2 regions of the Lysinibacillus sp. S1 genome follow, and region 1 is predicted to be linked to the other one. Evidence: riboswitches for the same ligand, from Rfam matches in the RefSeq annotation. Region 1 holds a riboswitch; the other holds the start of a gene.

Region 1 (15,950 bases):
CAAACATTCTCTTACGAAGGAAGTTGTTTTTCTACGATATATCGGTATACCTGATTCTGTAGATTTTTATAAAGATGAGATTCTAAAAATGGAGGAGTATTTCTCCAAGCAAAGCATTTTTTATTTACGACTGCATAAGCTTGAGGTCATTCGTAATAAGGAAGATGTAGATAGATTGTCGGAAGCTGGAGAATGTGGCAGACTGCTGCTGAAAACCCGCAATTACTGTATAAGCTATCTTTGTGCAGTAAATTAGTGAGTGATCAACTTGAATGGACAAAAAAGCTAAGCTTTAAACAGATGATTCAAATATTTAAAGAAAATCAGCCTTATACTAATGAAACGTTGTTAAAAAATTTTGCAGTTAAATTTTTGTATTGGATGGATTATTATTTACCACAAATTTTTTCGGAGGAAAATCCAACTTCCCCCAAAATTGTTTTTATAGGTGACATTACGCAGCATGAATTACTATTTTTATATTTCTTATCGTCACTGGGGTGCGATATTTGTTACATGAATCCCAAAGGAGATATTGCCAATTTGTACCCTATAATAGAAGCGTCATCTACCTTACATATGTGTCGACATTTCTATGAAAAAGAAATAACATTGCCTATTAAAAGTACTTCAAGACAATTGAACATTCCTGCTCAAAAAACGAATGCGACGGAGGAGTGGAGCTATGAGCAATTAGCCTCCTTAGCCACATCTGTTGTGATGATTAAGACCTTCGGGGAGGATGACAAGGTTTTATGCTATGGCTCTGGTGTCATTCTCCACCAAGATGGATATATTTTAACAAATCTGCATGTTGTGGGTGGTGGAAAATATTATTCTGTGCTCTATGAAAATGATACCAACGAGTATATTACCCATCAATTTGTGAAATATCATGATATGCATGATTTGGCTATTTTGAAGGTAGACAGAATAGGCCATCCTTTACCTGTAAAAATGGATGGACAATTAGTTCGAGGGCAAAAAATTGTGGCGATTGGCAGTCCGTTAGGATTGTTTAACTCAGTTTCTGATGGGATTGTTTCGGGTTTTCGTGATATTCGGCAAATGTCTATGATTCAATTTACAGCCGCTATATCAAATGGCAGTTCAGGTGGTGCTTTATTGGATATGCATGGGCGATTGGTTGGTCTGATTACAGCAGGCTTCGATGATGGTCAAAACCTTAATTTGGCTGTACCTGCCAATCTAATTTATCAGTTTGCTCAAAACTTTATAGAAATACCGTGTTGAATTTCCACTATTCGACCATTGCTTTTTCTTCAGTAATCTTATAGAATGTAGAACGGTATAAATGAACGATATATAAATCCTTTAATACGGTCCAGAGAGGCTGAAAAGGGCTATGTGATATTTTTAAGCTAATATCTTTGCTTTGTCATGCCCTTTTGTCCTCTGTGACGGAAGGGCTTTTATTATTGTTCCGTACTCCTCTTTTAAAGGAAGTCCCGTGAGGCTTCAAAAGAGAATGGACAAGACAGCTATAATCCATTCACTAAAAGAGATCGACAACTAGAAAATGGAGGCTAAAAAGAATGGATTATCGTAAAAAAACCGTGGTTGCTTCAGTGGCGGGGCTAACGCTAGAAGGAATGGACATTATGTTTATTTCCTTTGCTATGACAATGATTATTGCAGAATTTAATATTGATCTTGCAACAGGTGGATTGATTTCATCCATCACGAATATTGGGATGCTACTGGGTGGTATTATTTTCGGAGTATTAGCAGATAAATATGGTCGAGTAAAAGTGTTTACGTATACGATTATTTTGTTTGCCATCGGAACGGCCTTAACAGGAGTAGCAACAAGTATTGAACAAGTTTATGTTTATAGATTTATCGCTGGTTTAGGTGCTGGCGGAGAATATGGTATTGGGATGGCGCTTGTGGCGGAGGCTTGGCCAAAGAATAAACAAGGCAGAGCATCCTCTTATGTCAGTGTAGGTGCACAATATGGAGTAATTTTAGCCGCTTTATTAAGTGCTATTATTTTACCAACTTTAGGGTGGCGTGCATTATTCTTTGTAGGATTACTACCAGTTATTTTCGCCTTTATCGTACGTAAAAATATTGATGAATCACCAGAATGGTTAGCAGCGCAGAAACAACAAAATAATAAGCAAGAGAACGGGAAATTAGCACAATTATTTGCTTCACCTCGTATCACCATGACAACACTCTCCCTAATTCTAATGGCTACTGTTCAAATCGCAGGCTATAATGGTCTAATGATTTGGCTACCTTCGATGTTACAGAAATCACAAGGTTTATCGGTTTCAAGCTCAGCATTGTGGACAATTAGTACCGCAGTTGGCATGATCATTGGAATGCTGACGTTTGGCAGATTTATGGATCGTTTTGGTGCAAAGCGAACATTCGGGATATTTTTAGTAGCCTCTGCATGTGCTGTATTCTTTTACTCGTTTGCAACAGGTGCAGTAGCGATATTAGTAGGCGGTGCGGTTGTAGGATTCTTCTCTAATGGAATGTTTGCAGGGTATGGTGCATTAATTAGTAGCTTTTATCCAGTACAAATTCGCAGTACAGCAACAAACACCATTTTTAACTTTGGACGAGCTATAGGTGGGTTTTCACCAATCTTTGTAGGCTTTATTTTACAAAGCTACGATATGACTGTCGTGATGATTTACTTAGCAGCACTGTATTGTATTTCCTTTATCGTTATGCTAACGCTTAAGAGCTCAGGGAAGGAATTGCAAACAGCATAATTTTATAGAGCACGAAAGAACGAATTCCAATTATGTAAATGGGATTCGTTCTTTTCTTATTAGTATTTAATTATAATAAACCTTTTGAACGTTTTTCAGCGATTTCAACAAGGCGTTTTGTAATCTCTCCTCCAACGGAACCATTTGCGCGAGAAGATGCTTCTGGCCCAAGCTGAACGCCAAACTCTTGTGCAATTTCATATTTCATTTGATTGACAGCCTCATGTACTCCAGGTACTAGAAGTTTATTTGAACTGCGGTTATTGTTAGCCATTGTTCTCACCTCYTTGWMCTTAGAATGGTTGCGATTAAATTTTTMATACATTTAAAAAGTAGGAAATGCACACGCTATTTGCTAACAACAACAACTTGTGGAAAGCTAGCAATAATCAGCAAACTCTCTGTTATAATTAAGCCTGGCTCTTTACTATATAAGGTTAATTAAAGGAGGAAATATAATGACAAATAATGATATCTTAATTCGTTTACGCTATGCGTTCGATATAAAAAATGTAGATATGGTAGAAATTTTTAAACTTGGTGGCATGGATTATTCAAAGGAAGAAGTATTAAATATGCTGATTAAGATTAATGATGAGGAAGAAGCGCCAGAGGAATACATCAAATGTAATAATAAAATGTTAGAGGCATTTTTAAATGGATTAATTACTTTTAAACGTGGGCCTCAGAAACCAAGAGAAGGACAGGCTGTTGGACCTTTACCTGTGTCAGGTAAAGAAAGCCCAAATAATATGCTGCTAAAGAAAGTAAAAATTGCTTTAGCTTTAACAACGGAGGAGATGCTTGAGATTTTATATGACGGCGGCATTAAAGTTACAAAAGGTGAATTAGGTGCTATTTTAAGAAATCCAAGTCATCGTAATTATAAAGAGTGTGGCGATTCATTCGTACGAAATTTTTTAAGGGGCCTAACATATAAATATAGAGCATAATGCACAATGGATATCAATCATAAAGTGCCATTTTTTTCTTTAAAACTCGTTGACAATTTGTGATGAAATTGTGTACAATAAAATTATCACAAAATGTTCACAAAAAAGATGAAAAATGTTCACAGACAAAGGGGTGCTTGTATGATTTATTTTGACATCTTATTAGTAGCTATTGCATGTATTACAATGCCTTTTATTGTTGCAGTTATGTTAGATATTTTTTATGCGGAACGAAAAAAAGTACGCTTTTCATTACGACGTACTTCCGTATGGTATATCGCTATGTTTGCATTATCCTTTATACCATCCGTATTACTTGTCACACAAAACGTATAATTTATTCAAACACTTAGGGGTAAGTGAATTGAAAGTGGACAGCTACAACGCTAATTGAGGTTGTAGCTGTTTTTATTTTGTTCAATAGATGAATCATAATTAAGTAATTTATATAATTATTAATGAAGGAACAGCTAGTATATAATATGTATGTTTTAAGTAGAGAGCATTGACTACTTTTACCTACTGTGTTAATTTTGGTAGGGAAATATAGGCAAATTTACTGAAAAGTAAAGACGCAAAGCTACAGGTCTAAGGCAATAAATGCTATGGCGGCTGGGTTGCAAAAGAGTGCTAGTTGTATCATTCTCATTCTAGTTTTTGTTCTTTTATGCCTATTTCTTTTGAAATAGGCATTTTTTTGCAAGTAAAGTTCAAAGGAGGAAAAGGGGAAATGAAGTTGTTAAAAAACACATCATTAAAAAATAAGCTTTTACTAACAGTCTCTATCGTTGTATTACTGCTTATCGCTATTATTACGACGCAAAGTATTAGTGAATTGAATAATCGGATGAATGTGGATTTGAAGCAAGAATTAAAAAGTGTTGGTTTATTAACAGCTATGAACTTAGACAGTGATGAAGTAAAAGATTTGCTGTCCGAAAAAGGGGAAACAAACGCAAAGTTTACAAAGATCCAAAAGCAACTTGATATGATTCAGGACCAGCAAGGTATTATGAGCTGGAGTTATATTTGGGATGTCAAGGATGAGGGTGGCGTCAATCCAATTGGCTATACCTCTAATCTAAATGAAGTATATGAAGCCGGTGAAATTTTTACTGATTTAGCGGATGAACATGTAGAAACAGCAAAATTAGCTATTGAAAATAATAGTACAGAGGTAACTGATATATTCGAGGATCCTTTTGGTTCTTGGAGAACGGTTTTTAGTCCTATTAAAGATGATAATGGCCAACTGATTGCCCTATTAGGGATTGATTACTCCGCTGATTATATCAATACGATTATTAAAACAAGTGTGATTAAGCAAATTGTCATTGCCATTATCGGCATTTTAATTTTATTAGTTTTAGTTTACATAATTATAGATCGACTATTAAAGCCACTGAAAAAAGTAGTGAACGTTGCCAATCAAGTGGCAAATGGTGAATTAATAGATGTGGATTTAGAGACATCGAAGGATGAAATTGGTAAATTATCTGAATCCATTCGTACAATGGTGGCTAATTTGCAACATATTATTTTAAACATACGCAATACATCCAATCACGTTTCTTCAGCAGCCAATCAATTAACGGTACATGCTGGTGAAACTTATAACAGCTCAACAAATATTGCACTAGACATGAATCAAATTACACAAAATGCTGAGGCCTCGATGACCATGACAGAGGAAACAGCTGCTGCTATGGAAGAAACTGCAACAGGTATTCAGCAAATTGCTGATTCTGCAAATGTAGCTGCGGAATCCTCTATTTCAGCATCACAGGCTTCTGAACGAGGCAATGAAGTTGTACAACAAGTTATTGCTCAAATGGAGTTAATTAATGATTCTGTTGAACAAATAGGGACAACCATTAATGGACTACATGTTAATACTAAAAAAATAAGTGAAATTGTTAGCTTAATTACTGCTATAGCTGATCAAACAAATCTATTAGCTTTAAATGCTGCGATCGAAGCGGCACGAGCAGGTGAACACGGTAAAGGCTTTGCCGTTGTTGCGGATGAAGTGAGACGCTTAGCTGAACAATCCTCTCAATCAGCAACAGAAATTTACAATTTAATTAGTTCTATTCAGTCTGATTCAAACGCTTCTATCACGGTTATGGAGAAAGGTAAAGAGGATGTTAAGGTAGGGATGGCATTTACCAATGAAGTAGGCGAAATCTTTAAAGAAATTCTTACTTCCTCAGAAGAAGTAGCTAGCCAAATACGTGAAATTTCAGCAGCCTCACAACAAATTTCTGCATCCTCAGAAGAAGTGGCGGCATCTGTTAATAATATTAAACAATCTGCAGAGCAGTCAGCAGAGTTCTCTTCAAATGTCTCGAATTCTACACAAGAGCAATTATCTACCATGCAGGAAGTAAAGGATGCCTCTTCATCACTGGGCAAAACAGCAGAAGAGCTGCAAGGTCTAGTGGCAAAATTCAAATTGGAGAATGATCATAATGGACATTAATTTTACAGGAAAAAATGTTTTAATTACAGGCTCTAGTAAAGGAATCGGTAAAGCAATTGCTTTAGGCTTTGCGCAACATGGAGCCAATATTTTAATTAATTATATTGGGGATGAGCAAGAGGCAGAAGCTGTACGTGCAGAAGCAGAAAAGTTGGGTGTGAAAGCTTTAATATTCCACGCAGATGTTTCTAACTCTCAAGAAGTACAAGCGATGCATCAATTTATGGACGAGCATCTCGGGAATCTTGATATTCTTGTAAATAACGCTGGATTTGCACAGGGTTCCAGCATTACAGATTTAACGGATGAGCAGTGGGATCGTATGATTAAAGTTCATTTATATGGCTGTTTCTATAATTGCCGTGAAGCAGCAAAAAGAATGAAGGAACGTAATACAGGAAAAATCATCAATATTTCATCTGATATTGGTAGCTTGGGTTGTGAAGAATTCACGCATTATTCAGCTGCAAAGGGTGCTATTAATGCTTTTACAAAGGCTTTAGCAAGAGAATTAGCACCTTCTATACTTGTCAATGCAGTTGCTCCTAGTGGAACATTTACGGACATTCTACAAGAGTTTGGCGATAACTATGTGGAGGAAGAATCCGCAAAATATCCATTAAAACGTTTAGCACAACCAGAAGAAGTTGCGAAAAGTGTATTATTTTTAGCCTCTAATCATGCTGACTTCTATACAGGTCAAATTTTAACGCCAAATGGTGGGGTCGTAATGAACGGTTAATGGAAAACGAAGGAGTAAATAATGTTAAATATTATTATCTTTTGCTTATACTTATTATTTATCTATTATATTGGCTATAAAGGCTATAAGCGTGTCAACACAGCCGAGGATTTAATTGTTGCTGGCTGGAGCATGCCTTTATCCGTTGTCACGGGTAGTTTAGTCGCTGCATTATTAGCAGCTCCCTTCTTTTTTGCAGCGGTAGGCTCTGGCTATACAAGTGGTGGCTTTGAAGGTTCGGCAACAATGGGTGGTTTAGGGACTTGTATGATTCTTGGAGCACTCATTTGGACAAAGCCATTGCGACGTTTAAAGGGCTGGACATTAGCAGATTACTACGGTTTACGCTATGGCAGTAAAAAGCTAGGAGCCTATACAGGGGTTGTTATGGCAATTGCTTTTGGAGTTTTTAATGCAGCGGCGTTAACAGTTGGTGGAACGTATATTATTCAGCAATTATTGCAAATTGATTTTATACCTGCGGCGCTTCTATTTGTATCGCTAACGGCTATTTATTCAGTTATTGGTGGTTTATGGGCAGTAGCCTATACTGAAATCGTACAAGGTGCACTTGCAGTGGCAGGTATTTTGGGTATTACCATTTTTATTTTGTTTTACTATCCAGACGTTACATTTAATCCCGAGTGGTGGAATATCAGTACATTATTTGAGAAGGCAGGAGCAGAATTCTGGACTTTGTATCTTGTACTAGCACTTGGAGATATCCCTGCAGTTGACCTTGGGCAGAGGGTAGCTGCTGCAAAAAGTCCACGGGTGGCACAACGAAGCATGATTATTGCTGGTATTATTGTCATTGCAATTAGCTGGATTCCAGGGATGCTAGGGGAAGCCTTTAAGTCTATTTATCCTGAAAGCACAAACCCAGAAACATTGATGCTTACCTTTGCACAAGGTTATTTTCCTCCTTTATTAGCAGCTATTTTCTTAACAGCCATGGCAGCCATGGGGATGTCTACAGTAGCTGCATGTTATGTAGCGACTTCAGGGATTGTGACAAAGAATATTTATTTAGATTTTATTAATCACAATCCTGATCCTAAGAAGCTATTAAGATTTTCGAGATCTATTATTCTAGCTAGTGCTTTATTAGGTTTAGTGCTAGCTGTAAGCTTCCAAAAAGTAATTGATTTAGCTTATTTAGCTTGGGATATTATATTCGTAACAATATTCTGGCCAATCGTTTTAGGACCATTTTGGAAACGTGTCAGTACACCAGCAGTTTGGGCAAGTATTTCCGTTGGCTTAGTTTATTACATTGTGACATCACTAACATTCGTACCTAGTCTGACAATCCAATCAGAAGGCTTCATAGGTCTATTAAATGAATTATGGCAGGCTCCTGTATTTTCAGGTGTTGTTATAACTGGTATCACAATTGTCGTGGTGAGCATACTCGTTCCGCCATCTGAGCATGTTCTTGAGATGCATAAAATAGAAAAAGATAAAACATTAGACGACGTAAGTAGTAAAGAAGCGCTAATTGGCCGTTAAAAGCAAAAGCACGGATTCATTGTAAAGTTCAATGAATTCGTGTTTTTTATTAGAATGAAACGATAGAATCAAGAATACTATTGCTAGTACATCATCTGAATTTTTCTAGTGATTATCTTGATAAAGGCGGGAATTGGATGAAAAATATTTTCTTCATTTTATTAGGGATTGTCTATCTTTATCTAGCAAATGCCATTGAATTAGTCATTATTAAGCAACTATTTTTTTTAATCGGGCTGGCTTTAGTCGGTCTAGGGAGTATCCGTTATTTAAAAGAGCGTTATATTGCCATACAAACTTTGACAGCCATGACGGAAGCTAGTGAGGAGGAGATAATGGCTATTCCTCATACACAATGTACAGTTTCCAATGATGCTTTAAATGCTTTACTGTTAAATGAACAGACAAACATGCTTATTTTTGCCCGAAGAGAAGCTTTAGACGAAGAACTAAAAATTATAGAGGTTCCATTTAACAGAATATATGAGGTTGCCATCATGGAAGATGAAGTATTTACGGTTAGAACAAAGAATCATCTAATGAGTGGTTCCTTACTTGCTGAAGCAGATGAAATAGAAGAAGAGGAGGTAGAAGAAGATACAATTTCACAGCTATCGCTAAAGTTAGTAGTAGATCATTTATCAGAGCCTATTCAAGAATATATGTTCATGGATAATAGTGAAGATCCCATATCAAAAGAGGAGGATGACTATAAAGAAGCCATAGAGCTTTGTGAGAAATGGTTTCAAAAGATAAGTGTTATTATTAAACGTCATGAACTGGAACGAGTGCCAATAAGTCATTGGCAATAAGAGAGAAGGCTATCTCAAAATAGAAAAATTTGAGATAGCCTTTGTTGTTTAGATGATTAAATTTTAAATTGCTGTAGCTGCGTATTTAACTCTTCGGCCATTCCAGCAAGCTGATTTGCACTTCTAGCGATTTCATCCATTGTAGCGGCGGTTTCCTCCACAGTTGCTGTTGTTTGCTCAACGCCAGCAGCGGATTCCTGTGAAATGGAGGCCATATCATCAATAGAAGCATTAATGGTTTCCGAATTTTGAGCAAGCTGATTTAAATTCGTTGAAATCGTTGAAATATTAACAATCATATCCCCAACAGCATCAGAAATTTTTTCAAATGTTTCATTTGTTTCATCGAGCTGTGCTGTTCCTCTTTTTACTTCCTCATAGCCAGTCTGAAGGGCAGATGTTACATTGCCAGTCTCACCTTGAATACGCTGGACAATTGTTGCAATATCCGTGACAGAGAACTGTACTTGCTCAGCAAGCTTTCGGACTTCATCTGCCACAACAGCAAAGCCCTTGCCATGCTCACCTGCTCGTGCTGCTTCGATGGCTGCATTTAATGCAAGTAAATTTGTTTGGTTTGAAATATCATCGATAACTGACACAAGCTTGGATATTTCAGCAGACTGTTCATTTAAATTTTCTACCTTTTTCACAGAGTCTAATACAATTTCATTGATTGTAGCCATTTGTTTGGTAGATTGCACCATTAAACTTTTCCCTGAAACCGTTAATTTTTGAACATGACTAGAATGTTCGCTTAATTCAATGCCCTCTTGTGTAGTTTCATGAATGCTACGCTTAAATGCTGTCATTGTTTCTGCCAAATCACCTGTGGTAGATGCTTGTGTTTCTGTACCAGATGCCAGCTCTTGCATCGTTACTGTAATTTGCTCAGTACCTGCTTGTACCTCATTCGATGATTGAGCAAGTTCTTCACTACTAGCTGCTACTGTTTCAGAAACCGAGTAGATAGACTGGATCGTTTGTTTTAATTTTTCGTTCATGTCATTGGCTGCTACCATTAATGTTCCAATTTCATCTCGGGCTTTTACAGGCAGAGGCTCTAGTTGCAAATTTCCATCTGCTAATTCTTTCATCCGGTCGGCTACTACTGTAACAGGTTTAGAGATGGTACTGGCTGTGATAATGGCAATTAGAATACCAGCTATAGTTAGAATCAAGCTAAAGACGATACCAATTGTTCGATTCTCAGAGCTAGTTGATACAACATCATTACCGACATCTGTAATGGCTTTAGCTCGTTCATCTGCCAGTTTTTCGTAACCATATCGCACTTTCGTTACGAGTTCATGTGTATCCATTAAATTTTCTAAAGCTAATTCTTTATTGCCCTTTTGGTAGATATCAAATACCTCTGTATTGACAAGGGTACTCCAATCACGAGCGATTACTACAAGTTGATCGCGTTCATCTGATTTTTCATATTTGTCTAGAATAGCATTATTTTCCTCAGCCATTTTGCGATACTCATCAAATGATTCTTTGTATTTTTCGTCGCCTGTCAACACATAATTTAACGCTGCAGATAGACGGACACTCATAGAGAGTGCTAAATTTTTACTTGCATTTAAAACAACTAAATCTTCTTTTACTAAATCTTTTGCCTGTTTTTCCATATTTGTATTGGAATTGTAAGTGTAGGTTGTAAAGCTAACTACTAAAACTAACAAAAGAATAAATGCACTTAAAATTCGTGTTTTAAGTGTTTTAAACTTGATAATGCCTTTCATTTTCCCATCCCTTTACTATCTCATTGAGAAATTTTTTCAACACAAGTATTATTTTATAACTAATTATGCGTATTAATAAGCCTTTCGATAGAAATATTTAAAAATAGTTTTTTAGTACAATGATATAATTATTTTCCTTTTCTTAATAGTTAAATATATACAGATGTCTAACAACCAATTTATATATTTATGTAAAATTTCCTATATAGAAAGAAAATACACCTGAAGCAAAATGCTTCAAGTGCCATAAGTAAAGGATTCTCTATTGTTTTTGATTTTTCGCCTGGCGTTCCCACTGTAGAAGGGAAGGATAAGGGTCAAAAGCCCATTCCGTTTTTCCATTAAATTTATAAATACCATAATGAAGATGTGGAGGGAATTTGCCCGATGTACCTTCTTTTCCATAGCCAGAGCTTCCAACATAGCCAAGAACAGTACCAGGTTTTACAATTGTACCTACTTCAATTTCCTTATGATAGCTACCGAGGTGGGCATAATAGTGGTAGGAATTATGATTGTCGCGAATACCAATACGCCAGCCACCAAATTGATTCCATCCTTTTACCTCAACAATTCCAAAAGAGGTAGATAATACAGGCGTTCCATAGCTGGCAAAAATATCAGTTCCCTCATGAATACGGCGTCCACCCCAACCACGATTGGCGCCCCAAGTGCCCCGGTAACTGTAATCAGAGCGAATATTTAGCGGGAAGGTATGTGCATCAAGTTCAATGGTTTTAAAATGTCTGTACAATGTGGAGATGGTAAATACTTGATTGACGGCTTCTTCGCTTCCGTAATATTCCCATAAAGCTAATTTAAAATCCTCATCAGTCGTTCCAAATTTCCCTAAATAACTAGCCATCGAAAATATGACATCCTCATCATCCTTTGGACTAGCGATTCCATCATGATTACCATCAAGGCCCATTCCTCCGAAATAGCTAATTGTCTCAGGAGAAGTGTCTTCCTTTACAGGATTTAATGCACCTGACCAGTATTCATCAGAAAATTGGATAGCCAAATAGCCTTCTCGTTTAGGGATGTCTTTACGAACTGATTGTAGGTTTCTTTCATATTGATCGATAGCGGCTAAAAAATGCCATGGAATGAGTAATTCATCGAATTGTACATAATAGGACATACGCTGCTGTAAAATTTCTTCTTCTGTAAGATCCTCCTTTGCAAAAGAGACAGAAGGGTACAGCATAATCCCTAAAAATAAAAATGTGAAAAGAAATATAAAATGGCGATGCAATGATGGACCTCCTTTCTAACGTTAGAATAACCGAAATTTTTATCTTCATTCAGTAAGGTTCTATGTATGAAAACAGTTGATATATCCGCAATTTTTTTGCCCCAAAAAATAGAAATAATAAGAAGAAACTTCATCAAAGAAAAAGTAATGGTATCATCATGCCATTAACTTCATACTATGTTATAAATCAAGCCCTGAATGGAGGGAAGGCTATTAACATTTTAGATAAAGTGAAAAACTATCGCGAAGAAGAAAACAGGCTGAAGTGGGAAGGGACATTTGCAGATTATTTAAACATCATTAGGGAAAGACCTGAAGTTGCTCAAACAGCCCATTCACGCGTCTACAATATGATAAAAAGTTCTGGTGTAGAGGAACGCGATGGGCAAAAAATGTACAAATTTTTCGGACAAGAAATTTTTGGGCTTGAAACAGCAATTGAAAGACTGGTGGAGGAATATTTCCATCCAGCAGCACGCAGGTTAGATGTTAGAAAACGTATTTTATTATTAATGGGACCAGTTAGTGGTGGTAAATCAACTATCGTTACCTTACTAAAACGCGGATTAGAGCAATATTCGCGAACAGATGAAGGTGCAGTTTACGCAATTAAGGGATGTCCAATGCATGAAGATCCGCTCCATTTAATTCCACATCATTTGCGTAATGAGTTCTTTGAGGAATATGGGATTAGAATTGAAGGAAGTTTATCGCCTTTAAATACAATGCGTCTTGAAAAGGAATACGATGGACGCATTGAAAATGTAATGATTGAACGTATTACTTTTTCAGAAGATAAACGTGTGGGTATAGGGACATTTACACCATCAGACCCTAAATCACAGGATATTGCAGATTTAACAGGAAGTATTGATTTTTCTACAATTGGTGAATTTGGTTCAGAGTCGGATCCTCGTGCTTACCGCTTTGATGGGGAGCTGAATAAGGCTAATAGAGGAATGATGGAATTCCAGGAGATGCTAAAACTAGATGAAAAATTCTTATGGAATTTATTATCATTAACGCAGGAAGGAAATTTCAAAGCAGGAAGATTTGCTTTAATTAGTGCAGATGAGTTAATCGTTGCTCATACAAATGAAACAGAGTATCGTTCATTTATTTCGAACAAAAAGAATGAGGCATTACATTCTCGAATTATCGTTATGCCAATTCCCTACAACCTCAAAGTTAGTCAGGAAGAGCATATTTATGAAAAGATGATAAAAGAGAGCGATATGTCCCATGTCCATATTGCACCGCATGCTTTAAAGGCCGCAGCAATCTTTTCGGTTCTCACTCGTTTGGAAGTTCCGAAAAAACAAGGTGTGGATCTAATTAAAAAAATGCGCTTGTACGACGGAGAAAATGTGGAGGGATTTAATTCCGTTGACTTAGAGGAGCTGAAGAAAGAGTTCCCGAATGAAGGCATGAACGGTATTGATCCACGCTATATTATTAACCGTATTTCTTCTGCTATTATCCGCAAAGAGATACCATCGATAAATGCATTAGACGTTTTACGAGCATTGAAGGATGGGTTAGATCAGCATGCATCGATTTCTCAAGAGGATCGTGAAAAATACATGAATTACATTGCGGTTGCTCGTAGAGAATATGATGAGATTGCTAAAAATGAAGTACAAAAGGCTTTTGTGTACTCCTATGAGGAATCGGCAAAAACATTGATGAATAACTACCTTGATAATGTAGAGGCATTCTGTAATAAAAATAAAATTTATGATCCACTTACTGGGGAAGAAATGAATCCAGATGAAAAATTAATGCGCTCGATTGAGGAGCAAATTGGCATTTCAGAAAATGCTAAAAAGGCATTCCGTGAAGAGATTCTCATTCGAATTTCTGCCTATGCACGAAAAGGTAAACGTTTTGATTATAATTCTCATGAAAGATTGCGAGAGGCCATTCAGAAGAAATTATTTGCAGATTTAAAAGATATCGTTAAAATTACTACTTCTTCTAAAATGCCAGATGAATCTCAACTGAAGAAGATTAATGAGGTTGTGGCAAGGCTTGTTGATGAACATGGCTATAATACAACATCAGCAAATGAGTTGCTACAGTATGTAGGAAGTTTGCTCAATCGATAACTTGATGTGCATTGTTCCAATTAAGATAGGAGTGTCCCATTTTTAGGGCACTCCTTTTATTATCAGGAGGAGAAGATGTCCGAGACTTTGAAGAGATACTTTAGAGCATGGTCGAAAAAAATCTGGACGTTTGAGGCGTGATTGATAAATATACAATTGATTTTATGAAAAAAGTTCAAAAATTTAGCTCACAAGCATAGTATAGAAAAAGCGAATTTGATAGATGGGTGAGGATAAAAATGACTGAACACGAAAATAAACGCTTTGTCATTTCTCAGGAAAATTGGTCCCTCCATCGTAAAGGGCACCAGGACCAACAACGCCATATGGAAAAAGTGAAAGATGCGATTAAAAATAATTTACCTGATTTAGTTAGCGAAGAAAGTATTGTGATGTCCAATGGTCGCGAGGTTATTAAGATACCAATTCGGTCACTTGATGAATATAAAATTCGATATAACTATGATAACTCTAAGCATGTAGGGCAGGGACAAGGGGATAGTAGTGTTGGAGATGTAGTAGCGCGGGATGGCAGTAAGGCCAATCAGGCTCCAGGTAAAGGAAAAGAAGCGGGTGACAAGCCTGGCCAAGATTATTATGAAGCGGAAGTCAGTATTGAGGAAATTCAAAATGTTTTATTTCATGAACTAGAGTTACCTAATTTACAGCAAAAAGAAAAGGCAGATATTAGAACAGAAAAAATAGAGTTTAATGATATTCGTAAAAAAGGACTCATGGGTAATGTCGATAAAAAGCGTACCATTTTAAATGCATTAAAGCGCAATGCGATGCATGGGAAAGCAGAAATAACGCCAATCCACAATGACGATTTACGTTTTAAAACATGGGATGAAGTGGAGAAACCAGAATCCAAAGCAGTAGTGCTCGCCATGATGGATACAAGTGGCTCAATGGGCGCATTTGAAAAATATTGTGCGAGAAGCTTCTTCTTTTGGATGACGAAGTTTTTACGGTCAAAATATGAAACAGTAGAAATTGAATTTATTGCTCATCATACTGAGGCAAAGGTTGTCACAGAAGAGGAGTTTTTTACAAAGGGTGAAAGTGGAGGAACCATTTGTTCTTCAGCTTATAAAAAGGCATTGGAATTAATTCAGGATAAATATCATCCGTCTCGCTACAATATTTATCCTGTCCATTTTTCAGATGGTGAAAATATATCGATGGACAATGAAAAGTGCTTGAAGCTAGTAGGAGAGTTAATGGATGTATCCAGCATGTTTGGCTATGGTGAGGTGAATCAGCATAACCGATTCTCAACGCTTATGTATACGTATAAAAAAATTGATGATCCTAAATTCAGATACCATATTTTGAGAAAAAAAGGCGATGTGTATGACGCCTTAAAGAGCTTTTTCAAGAAAAGTGAAGAGTAACATGGAAGTATCCTCAGCACCACGTTCAAAGGAGGGGGCGTAAAATGGACACAAAAGAGCTTCATCGTGCAATAGATGAAATTACCGAAATTGCCTCAAGCTTTGGCTTAGATTTTTATCCAATGCGTTATGAAATTTGTCCAGCAGATATTATTTATACATTTGGCGCCTACGGTATGCCC
Region 2 (5,413 bases), 1.2 Mb from region 1:
GGTGTATGGAATGTGGAAGATTTCAATCCAGATCCATTCATGGATGCACTAAATAAATGGGGTCTACCATGGCAAGAAAGCCATAACCCAGAATTATTAGACCTTGATTTAGATGCAAAGGAATTAAGCCGATGAAACCAATTGATTTTTCAAAAGTTCCATCCCCTTCTTATGTAGTGGATGAGCGATTATTAACAAAGAATCTTGAGCTTTTAAAATCAATTCAAGATCGAACAGGCTGCCGCATTTTATTAGCCCTTAAAGGCTTCTCTATGCATTCAACATTCCCACTAGTAGGGGAATATTTAGCGGGCATTACATCTAGCTCACTGCATGAGGCACGTCTTGGCTATGAAAAAATGGGCAAAGAAGTTCACGTTTATGCACCTGCTTATATTGAGCATGAAATGGACGAGCTTCTAGGCTATGTGGATCACATCGTATTTAACTCATTTAACCAATGGGCTCAGTTCAAGGATAAAGTTAAATCTGCTGGTAAAACAATTGAATGTGGTATTCGTGTGAATCCTGAATACTCTGAAATTGAAACAGCTCTTTATGATCCTTGTTACACAAACTCTCGCCTTGGTACAACATTGGCTAACTTTGATAAATCACAGCTTGATGGTATCGATGGCTTACACTTCCATGCGATGTGTGAACAAAATTCTGATACATTAGAGCGTATTATTGAAGTAGTTGAGGAAAAATTTGGTGATGTTTTACACCAAATGAAATGGTTAAACTTCGGTGGCGGTCACCATATTACACGTGATGATTATGATGTAGAAAAACTTGTGAACATCATTAATTATATTCAAGAAAAGTATAACCTGCTTGTTTATCTTGAGCCAGGTGAAGCAGTAGCCCTTAATACAGGCTATTTAGTAGCAACGGTGCTAGATATTCAAGAAAATGGAATGGATCTTGCTATTTTAGATACATCAGCAACATGTCACATGCCTGATGTACTTGAAATGCCTTACCGTCCAATGATTATTGGTTCTGGACAAGCAAATGAATTAGCACACACATATCGCTTAGGCGGACTAACATGTCTAGCTGGTGATGTGATTGGCGATTATTCGTTTGAACAGCCATTAAAACCAGGTGATCGTCTTGTATTCACAGATATGGCTCATTATTCAATGGTGAAAAACCATATGTTTAACGGTGTCAACTTACCATCTATCGTTTCTTATAATGATGAAGAAGGTATTAAAGTCATTCGTGAATTTAAATTCGAGGACTACAGTGGTCGACTGTCCTAATACTCATGGACAAGCCCTTTCCGTTTAACACTGGCAGGCCTATATTTCTGGACGCATGTTACTCCATTTTCCCTCGTAATGAATGTATCCTCATTGCATCGCATCGATTTTTCAATCCTGTTGCTGAAAAACTATAAGCTGGTCATTCATCAAGGCCTCTCCTTTATCATCAACAGTAATATTTTCCCCTTCCTCTGAAGCGCCTGTTTCTACACCAATTACAATTGATTTATTCACAGTGGAAGCATAAGCGATTTCATGTTCTACAATAGAGATAATATCTTTTGCAGCATCACGATAGGCCATGATCGTCACACTATCCGTATGGTCAATGACCCAATCAGCTAATAACCCTTTTCCAAATTGGTTATTATACTGAACTTCATCAAACCAAAATGGCATATCTACTTCTAAAGTAAGTTGTAACTGACTTGCTTTCTCACTTGCTTTCATTATTAGTGTTTGATAGGATTCTATCGTTTGTGCTTGATGTAAGCTCCATCCACTATTTAAATAAGGTTCTACATCAAGATGAACCCCAGAAAATTGCTCAGATTCAGTTGAATTCTCATTATATGTATGTAACCAATTAAACAATTCGTCTTGGCTTCGACTACCCTCAGCTGAAACCCAGCTTGCAGCACCATCCAATGCATAAATGCGAATACCTCTGTGAGAAGCGTTACTAATAAAATGCTTATAGTCATTGCTCGCTATGCCTTGATCGATTTGCAGATAAACTTTATTGACATCGTTATGTTCTAAAAATAATAATATTTTTTCTTGGTCATCAATGATGAGGGATGTATCCCACAGCCAAGTAGCCTTTTCCTGTATAGACATTGCATCAACCTTTCCACTTGATAAAGCTAATGAACTAATCATGATGACGATTAGTGCGGTCCATACTTTTAATTGTCTCTTCATACGAACTTACTCCATTCTACTCGCCACGGCTCCTAGAACAGAACCTGGCAACCTGACAATCTTGCACTGAAATTATAGTGTTTAGACTCATGGCTTTGCGTCCCTCCCTTTCGGTGAAGTTTGCCTTTTTCAGTTTTTTCTTAATCATTATCATACGCGGTTAGCAATTGTTTGTCTGTAGGTATAATGCATAATTGTCACATGTATGATCAGGTAAAAACGACAAAATACAGGTTAAATTTACTATTCAAACATAAAAAAACGTAGAGTACTTAAGCCTCTACGTTTTCCTTTTCATTTTCAAGCATTTTGTGTAAATAATCGATAATTTCTCGAATGCCCTCTAATGAATTAACCAGTATTTTTGGATCAACATATGTTATCATTCGATTTTCAAGATTAGCTACCGCAGTAAAATAGCGTGTTTTACTATAATTGACTAGACCCAATTGCTGAAGTACTGATTCATCGAAATCAAGAATTTCACGTGCTTCTGTAACAAGTAATCCATAATTAACAACATCTGTATTCAACACAATGATACGAGCAGTTGCTGTATTCGATGAACGATTGTACAGTATGCGTTCAAAATCAAGAACAGGTACAAGCTCACCGCGAATTCTTGTAAAGCCTAGAAGATAGTTAGGTAAATGAGGAATAGGTGTTACTTGCTCTAATTTTTCAATTGAAATCGCTTGCTCCACAGGCACAGCATACTCCTCTGTCCCACAAGCAAAAACGACTGCTTTGACACTTTCCATAGGGTCACATCCTTATTCGACTGTTAGTTTTTCGCCGATTCTTTGACGATTTCTACTAGTAAATCTGCTAATTTTTCAAGTTCTTCTACTGGTATTTTTTCATTTGTTGTATGGATATCCTCGTATCCAACAGATAAATTAACTGTAGGAATACCAAAGCCTGCGATGACGTTTGCATCTGAGCCTCCACCAGAAATGCCTAGTGTCGGTGTACGATCAATATTGCGTGCAGCTGCCATAGCTACCTGAACTACTTTATCCGATTCCGTTACACGGAAGCCTGGATACATCAGCTTCACTTCTACCTCTGCACGTGCGCCTAAAGAAGCAGCTACTTGTTCAKACGTATCTTMCATATGCTTTGTTTGCGCATCCAKTTTAGCTTTGTCTATAGAGCGTGCTTCTGCAAGGATTGTCACTTCGTCACAAACAATATTCGTCGCTTGTCCACCTTCAAAACGCCCAATATTCGCTGTCGTTTCTTCATCTAAACGACCTAGTTTCATTTGAGCAATGCATTTTGATGCGACTGTTATGGCAGAAATGCCCTTTTCAGGAGCAACCCCTGCATGTGCCGTTTTTCCAATAATCTTTGTAAAAATTTTCGCTTGGAATGGTGCTGCTGTCACGATACCACCAACTTTGCCATCGCTATCAACCGCAAATCCATATTTTGCTTTAATGTTAGCTGGATCTAACTCTTTAGCGCCAACAAGGCCACTTTCTTCACCAGCCGTAATAATAAATTCAATATCGCCATGTGCAATATTTTGCTCTTTCAAACGTTTGACCATCTCAAATAGAGCAGCTAGTCCTGCTTTATCATCGGCACCTAAAATCGTCGTACCATCTGATACGATATAGCCATCCTCACGCAAAGACGGTTTAATGCCTTTTCCTGGAACGACAGTATCCATATGAGAAGTGAAATAGATTGGCTCTACATCCAGTGTGCCTTTTAATGTGGCAATAATATTACCTGCCCCATGTCCATTACGCGTATGTGCATCGTCTTGAATCACTGAAAATCCAAGTGCAGTTAACTTATCTACAAGAATTGGTGCTATTAGTTGTTCATGTTTTGTTTCGGAATCAATTTGTACGAGCTCAAAAAACTCTTCTACTAAACGACTTGTCATGTTGTAAAACTCCCTTAGTTTACGTGTATTTCCACGTTATAGTATATGTATCATTTTAGCACAACGTCAGAAGAGTTGAAATCATTGAACAATAATACCAAAATAAAAAGTCTGAGAAAAATCTCAGACTTTCCCTAGTCATTGAAAATAAGCTCTTTTTCTTTTTCTAATGATTGTWYGTAGTTMACAGCTTTATTATGTTTATCCTGTAAGCGCCAAATCGTATTATGTACATCATCTTGAACACGTGAGACCTGTTCCCTTGCTGTCGAGATTTTAGAATGAACAGACCATGCTGAAAAAATATCATCAAAAAAGTAATCAGCAAACTTAACAAACCCATCTGTTTCAATATGCAGCGATTTCGTAGACATTTCATGAACATCTAATAATTCATTATGAAACCTTTGTAACGCAATTTGAGCACTATGTAAATAGTTTTCAGACTGATCGAGTGCATCATGCTTTAAGTGCGTAGCAATCAGCCCACCGCCAAAAAATGTATCCCATGTGGAATATCCATTGGCCGAATGTAATGAAGCTGCTGCTTGCCCTAGCCTTGTAAGAGCTACTTCTCCCGCTTCCTCCACCTCTTTAATTTCTCTAATGAGCTGCTTTGTTAGCATTTCCTCATGTGCTAAATGCTCTAGCCTTTCTGCTTGGGCAGCATCATGAATCTGTAAATACTTCTTCTTTTTAAGGTAGACCTGTTGAAGTGATTGCTGTAGCGCATTTTCATCAATCTGGGCAAGCTGATTCATCACTTGCACGTTGTCCTCTGCTAAATCATTTTGCATTTTCTTTGCTTCATTCAGCTTTAATTCAAGTACTGCCGCCTTATCAATTTTTTCTGCCCTCAGTTCATCTTGTTGCCCTGTCCATGTACGAATCATATTCATAAACGAGAAACCATCCAATTTATCAAGTTTGGATCGAATTTGGTGGAGTGCTGCTGTATGAGTGTCTATTTCCTGTTGTGTATGTTTAATTTGCCCATCAATTAACTGATTTTGTTCGTTTAATCTAGATGCTTTTCTAAGTTGTGCATGAATCTTTTCTTGCTCTGTTTGTAATTGCTGCCATTCCATTCATCTCAACTCCTCATATCTATCAGTACGGATGACAAACAAAAATGTTTCACTTTTTGGCAATGAAAAACCTAGCAACTTTTGAGCTGCTAGGCTTGTATGACTATTATAGAGGAATATTACCGTGCTTTTTCTCTGGACGTGTTTCATGTTTGTTTGACAGCATATCAAGTCCTTGAATCAGCTTGATACGTGTATCTCGTGGATCGATTACGTCGTCTACCATA

The links. A riboswitch is a leader RNA that binds a small molecule or an ion and turns the genes downstream of it on or off. The one in region 1 is predicted to bind cyclic di-GMP.
Region 2: another riboswitch for cyclic di-GMP. It lies ahead of ACHZEU_RS23105 (amidase); the one in region 1 lies ahead of ACHZEU_RS16830 (methyl-accepting chemotaxis protein).

The regions. Positions count from the first base shown of each region.
Region 1 is NZ_CP173154.1:3,384,894-3,400,843, forward strand. Features, by position in the region: gene ACHZEU_RS16800 (hypothetical protein) at 1-256, shown strand, start outside; gene ACHZEU_RS16805 (trypsin-like peptidase domain-containing protein) at 193-1,254, shown strand; gene ACHZEU_RS16810 (MFS transporter) at 1,557-2,753, shown strand; gene ACHZEU_RS16815 (alpha/beta-type small acid-soluble spore protein) at 2,824-3,027, opposite strand; gene ACHZEU_RS16820 (DUF1456 family protein) at 3,212-3,706, shown strand; gene ACHZEU_RS16825 (hypothetical protein) at 3,848-4,042, shown strand; cyclic di-GMP riboswitch class I at 4,246-4,331, shown strand; gene ACHZEU_RS16830 (methyl-accepting chemotaxis protein) at 4,437-6,188, shown strand; gene ACHZEU_RS16835 (SDR family NAD(P)-dependent oxidoreductase) at 6,178-6,930, shown strand; gene ACHZEU_RS16840 (sodium:solute symporter) at 6,952-8,442, shown strand; gene ACHZEU_RS16845 (hypothetical protein) at 8,580-9,254, shown strand; gene ACHZEU_RS16850 (HAMP domain-containing methyl-accepting chemotaxis protein) at 9,311-11,005, opposite strand; gene ACHZEU_RS16855 (M23 family metallopeptidase) at 11,268-12,263, opposite strand; gene ACHZEU_RS16860 (PrkA family serine protein kinase) at 12,476-14,371, shown strand; gene yhbH (sporulation protein YhbH) at 14,611-15,768, shown strand; gene ACHZEU_RS16870 (SpoVR family protein) at 15,813-15,950, shown strand, end outside.
Region 2 is NZ_CP173154.1:4,577,262-4,582,674, reverse strand. Features, by position in the region: gene ACHZEU_RS23115 (saccharopine dehydrogenase family protein) at 1-135, shown strand, start outside; gene nspC (carboxynorspermidine decarboxylase) at 132-1,271, shown strand; gene ACHZEU_RS23105 (amidase) at 1,383-2,198, opposite strand; cyclic di-GMP riboswitch class I at 2,242-2,333, opposite strand; gene ACHZEU_RS23100 (chemotaxis protein CheW) at 2,471-2,959, opposite strand; gene ACHZEU_RS23095 (M20/M25/M40 family metallo-hydrolase) at 2,983-4,098, opposite strand; gene ACHZEU_RS23090 (hypothetical protein) at 4,233-5,186, opposite strand; gene ACHZEU_RS23085 (acyl-CoA carboxylase subunit beta) at 5,293-5,413, opposite strand, start outside.